One region of the Exiguobacterium sp. R-39 genome, then DNA from elsewhere that is predicted to be linked to it. Evidence: riboswitches for the same ligand, from Rfam matches in the RefSeq annotation. Region 1 holds a riboswitch; the other holds the start of a gene.
The links. A riboswitch is a leader RNA that binds a small molecule or an ion and turns the genes downstream of it on or off. The one in region 1 is predicted to bind FMN.
Positions count from the first base shown of each region.

Region 1 (2,450 bases):
TCGCCGTGACCGTTAAACAAATCCCGTCGACGGCGATGCTGTCGCCGATCTTCGTTTCTTCAAGAACATGCCGCGCCTCGATTTCGAGCGCTAAACCGTTCGGGCGCGGAACTTTTCGTTTAATCGTCCCGACTTCTTCAATCAATCCCGTGAACATAAGCCGTCTCCTTTCCGCGTATAACGCAGATGGACATCCTGTCCGATTTGCGCGACGTCGGTTAAATCGAACCGGTCTTCAATCTCGATTGTGCTTGTCAATCCGGTCGTCCCTTGTAAGACGGACGGGGCTTGATAGATTTCAAGACGATCGACAAGGTCTGCTTCTAAAAATGACGACTGAATCGTTGGTCCGCCTTCAATCAACAAACTGCGGATCCCCTGGTCGTACAATATGTCTAAAATCTGATTCGGTGTCGTATACGTGCCGACGAGAACCGTGACGTTCGATTGAATTGAGACACGCGGTTGTTCCGTCAGCCAGTATGTCGGATTCAAACCGTCCCGAAAGACTTGGGCGCTTTCCGTCAAACGTCCACGACGGTCGACGACGACCCGAATCGGTTCAGGTCCGGCTTCCGTGCGTAACGTCAATGCGGGATCATCGATTAAAATCGTCTCACTCCCGACTAAGATGGCGTCATGTGTTGCCCGCAGCTCACGTCCTGCCGCCCGGGCTGCATCTGATGTAATCAGGCGTTGCTCACCTGTCGTGACGACACCGTTTAAACTTTGGGCGACTTTGACGGTGACGACCGGTCGTTTCCGCTCGAGACTTTGCCAAAACGGTGTATAAAATCGAACCGCTTCGTCTTCGAGTAATCCGGTTTCGACCGTCAGTCCGGCTTCACGCAGACGCGTAATACCTTGTCCGGCGACGATTGCATGCCGATCTTCCGTTGCGACGAACACCCGCTTGATGCCGGCGGCTAAAATCGCCTCCGTACAGGGCGGTGTCTTTCCATGATGGTTACACGGTTCGAGTGTGACATAGAGATCGGCACCACGCGCCGCTTCTCCTGCCATGTTTAATGCTTCGACTTCCGCGTGCGGACCACCCGCAAACCGATGGGCACCGAAGCCGATCACTTTTCCATGTTTCGTAATGACACAACCGACACTCGGATTCGGACTGGTTTGTCCGTCCAGCATCCGTGCCAACTGCATCGCCTGGTGCATTCGATTATTCATATTTCCGCTCCTTTCAAAAGAAAAGACGCCGCTGCATTTGCAGGGCGTCATGATTGAAGGATCACGAAAGAAACGTCTTGTTTTCTGTTCAAAAGCATACAGAAATAGACCTTTTTCCGAACATATTTTTTCAGAAAATGGTTTCAAGCACATTTTTTCGTTCTTCTCCCATCCGGACTTTACCGTCGGCCCTGGAATCACACCAAGTCAGCCACAATGCGTACATTGTGGGTCGCGGGCTCGTCGATTCGAAAATCGCATCACCGCCGGTTGGGATTTTCACCCTACCCCGAAGAACTGGTTATTCACTTGTACAGGTCAAGACTAGCACAGGTTATTTTAAAATACAAAAGAGAATTTGTTTTCTTTTTCTCGATTCATGAAAAAAAGTATGGTTTGGCCCAGCCGGTTGTCTTGATGACATCCGGTCGGACCAACACATACTTCTGTCTTTCGCTGTTACGTCAAGTAACCGTTTTTCCGGTCGTGGAACTCCTGCTTGACCGTCCCGAGTAACGAACCATCCGTCAGGAGGCGTAACGCCGTCCGGGCCAGGATTTTCGCTCCCGCGATCAAGGCTTCGTCGCCTTGTTCCGATTTCGACGCCTCCCGGAAACTTTCCGTATGGGCAACTAAGTCGTCTGCTCCAATCTTGATGTACGGATGGATCGTCGGCAGGACCTGGCTGATGTTGCCGGCGTCGGTCGAACCGAGACCCGGCCGTTCATCGGTCTTGACGTCTTCCCCAAGCGCCGTCGCTTCTTCCCGGAAAATCTCGTCAAACGTCCGGTTGAACAACAGGTTATCGACTTCGTTTTGGAAAGCGATGATCTCAAGCGTCGCTCCGGTCGCAAGGGCTGCCCCTTCGGCAACGGCTTTGACCTTTGCCGTCACCGCATTCAGCCGTTCGCGTGTCGTCGCCCGGATGAAGAAGCGGGCTTTGGCATACTCCGGAATGATGTTCGGCGCATCTCCACCATCGGTAATGATTCCGTGAATCCGGATGTCACTCGGCAACTGTTGCCGTAACGCATTGATTCCGTTAAACAACTGAATGACGGCATCCAGGGCATTGATCCCTTCTTCCGGCGAAGCTGCCGCATGGGCCGGTTTACCGGTAAAGGCAAAATCGAGCGGATCGACGGCGAGCGAAGAACCGGTGATCCGGGTCTGTCCGGACGGATGAACCATCAAGGCCGCATCGATGCCGGTCAGCAGATTGTGTTTGACGAAACTCCCTTTCGCACTGCCGTTTGGTCCGC
Region 1 covers NZ_CP187965.1:2,755,200-2,757,649, forward strand. Annotated here, with positions in the region: gene ribE (riboflavin synthase) at 1-157, opposite strand, end outside; gene ribD (bifunctional diaminohydroxyphosphoribosylaminopyrimidine deaminase/5-amino-6-(5-phosphoribosylamino)uracil reductase RibD) at 142-1,188, opposite strand; FMN riboswitch at 1,345-1,489, opposite strand; gene ACP26N_RS14320 (M20 family metallopeptidase) at 1,648-2,450, opposite strand, start outside.

Region 2 (2,450 bases), 390 kb from region 1:
AAAACGCAGACGGCATCGTCTGCGATAAAAGTTTTTTGATTAGCAACCACCGGGTGTCCCGGCATTTGTAGCCGTCCGGAACGACGTCCCGCAACCGCATGTCGCGATCGCATTCGGATTCGTAATCGTGAATCCGCCGCCGAGCATCGATTGTTTATAGTCTACTTCCAGTCCCTTGACGACCGGATAATCTTTTTGATCAACGATGACTTTAACCCCGTGTTGCTCAAAAGTTAAGTCCGTTTCTTTTTCACTGTCAAAGCCCATGCCGTAGGAGAGACCACTGCATCCGCCACCTTGAACGAGCATGCGCAGATTTTGTTCATCGTCCGGCGCCTGCAACATCATCTCTTTGACTTGGAGTGCGGCCGCTTCTGTTAAATGAATCATGTCATCACCTTCCCTTTTTTATTAGTATACGCAATTTTAAGGGGAATCGAAACCTAGTTGCTTGAAACAATCTTGAATTCGTTGTATAAAGGAGTTGTATCAAAAAAAATTAAATCGTTCCATCTTCAGGGCAGGGTGAAATTCCCGACCGGCGGTAAACAGGCGATTCGTCTGAAGCCCGCGAGCGAATAGGGCGCTATTTGCTGATTCTGTGTGACTCAGGAGCCGACAGTATAGTCTGGATGGGAGAAGATGGCGGCATGTTTCTTTCTTGAACCGGTTTTTGCAAAAATCGGTCAGGCTTAGTTTACTGCGGACTTCTCCCCTATCGAACACTTCGATGGGGGTTTATTTTGGACGCAGACATGCCAATACTTCATCGAGAGGAACGAGCAAAAGGAGATTATACTCGTATGAAACGCACACAAAAAATGGTCACATTATCCATGTTAGGTTCAATTTCGTTTGTTCTTATGCTACTGAATTTCCCGCTTCCTTTTTTACCGAACTACTTGAAGATCGACTTCAGTGACGTTCCTGCTTTGATTGCTGCCATCATGTTCTCACCGGTAGCCGGCGTCATCGTCGAAGCACTCAAAAACGTCCTGTACTACATCTTCCGCGGAAGTGGTGTTCCGGTCGGTGAACTTGCCAACTTCGCAGCTGGCGTTGCTTTCATTCTTCCGGTCAGTTGGTTCTACCATAAAAAGAAATCTACAAAAGGTCTTGCAACCGGTCTTGTCGCTGGTACAATCACGATGGCACTCGGTCTTGCAATCCTCAACTATATCTTGATTCTTCCAGCGTACGCTTGGTTCTTCGGTATGGACTACATGCTTGACCCTGCCGTCAAGTGGACGACGATCACGGCTGGTATTCTGCCGTTTAACATCATCAAGGCGATGTTCATCTCAGCACTCTTCATTCCGCTGTTCCTGAAACTGAAGCCATGGATGACGCGCCGTCAACAAACTGTCTAAGTCCGAAGCTGCGCCCGCTGACAGACACGAATCCCCGGTCTCATCTGAGACACGGGGATTTTTTTAAAGTTCATTCTCTTCGATTTTCTGATAAATCTTTTCAAGCAGTTCTTCCGGCGTCTCGCCGACAACGGTTTCCCCGTCAACCAGACAGAAATGATCGAGGGAGCAGATGCCGCAATAACCAAGACAACCATATTCGACAACATCGACATTCGGGTCCCGTTCGAGTTGTTGCATGACGACCTGGGTCCCTGTCGCTAAGTTACTGATACAAAATTCAATAATCGGATTCACTTTTTTTCCTCCTTCAGGCAGGAATTATCTTTCCTCATGTCGTATTATACAAGGTCAGACTGATTTAGGGGAACTAAGGGGGATTTTAAGTTATGAAGCAACTAGTTGTTTTAGGTGGCGGATATGGCGGTATGCGGATCTGTGAACGATTCAAGGATGAGGACGTGGCTGTGACGCTCGTCGATCGTTTACCATATCACGCGTTAAAAACAGAATACTATGCACTTGCTGCCGGAACATTATCGGACCGGGATGTCCGGATTGCGTTTCCGGAAGGAGAACATCTCTCATATAAGTATGGACATGTCATCAAGATTTCACCCGAGACGAACTCCGTCCATCTGCAAGACGGTACGGAACTTTTTTATGATGATTTAGTCATCGCGTTAGGGTGTGAAGATAAATACCATAACATACCGGGCGCACAAGAGTTTACGTACAGCATCCAGACACTTGAAGAGTCGCGCAAAACACAACAAGCGATTTGCGGACTTTCTCCCGGTGCGGTTGTCTCAATCGTCGGAGCCGGTCTATCCGGAGTCGAACTTGCCAGTGAACTGCACGAAAGCCGGAAAGATTTAAAAATCCGCTTATTTGACCGCGGACCGTCTGTCTTGTCGTTCCTTTCGGATAAGGTCTCGACCTACGTCCAGGAGTGGTTCGAGGAGCATGATGTCGAGGTCATCAATAACTCCAACGTCACATTCGTCACGGCAGATGATGTTCAAAACGGTGATGATGCCTATCCATCGAATTTGACGATTTGGACGGCCGGGACACAAC
Region 2 covers NZ_CP187965.1:2,365,650-2,368,099, forward strand. Annotated here, with positions in the region: gene ACP26N_RS12415 (HesB/IscA family protein) at 40-390, opposite strand; FMN riboswitch at 508-648, shown strand; gene ACP26N_RS12420 (ECF transporter S component) at 804-1,370, shown strand; gene ACP26N_RS12425 (YuzB family protein) at 1,434-1,667, opposite strand; gene ACP26N_RS12430 (NAD(P)/FAD-dependent oxidoreductase) at 1,760-2,450, shown strand, end outside.
Region 2: another riboswitch for FMN. It lies ahead of ACP26N_RS12420 (ECF transporter S component); the one in region 1 lies ahead of ribD (bifunctional diaminohydroxyphosphoribosylaminopyrimidine deaminase/5-amino-6-(5-phosphoribosylamino)uracil reductase RibD).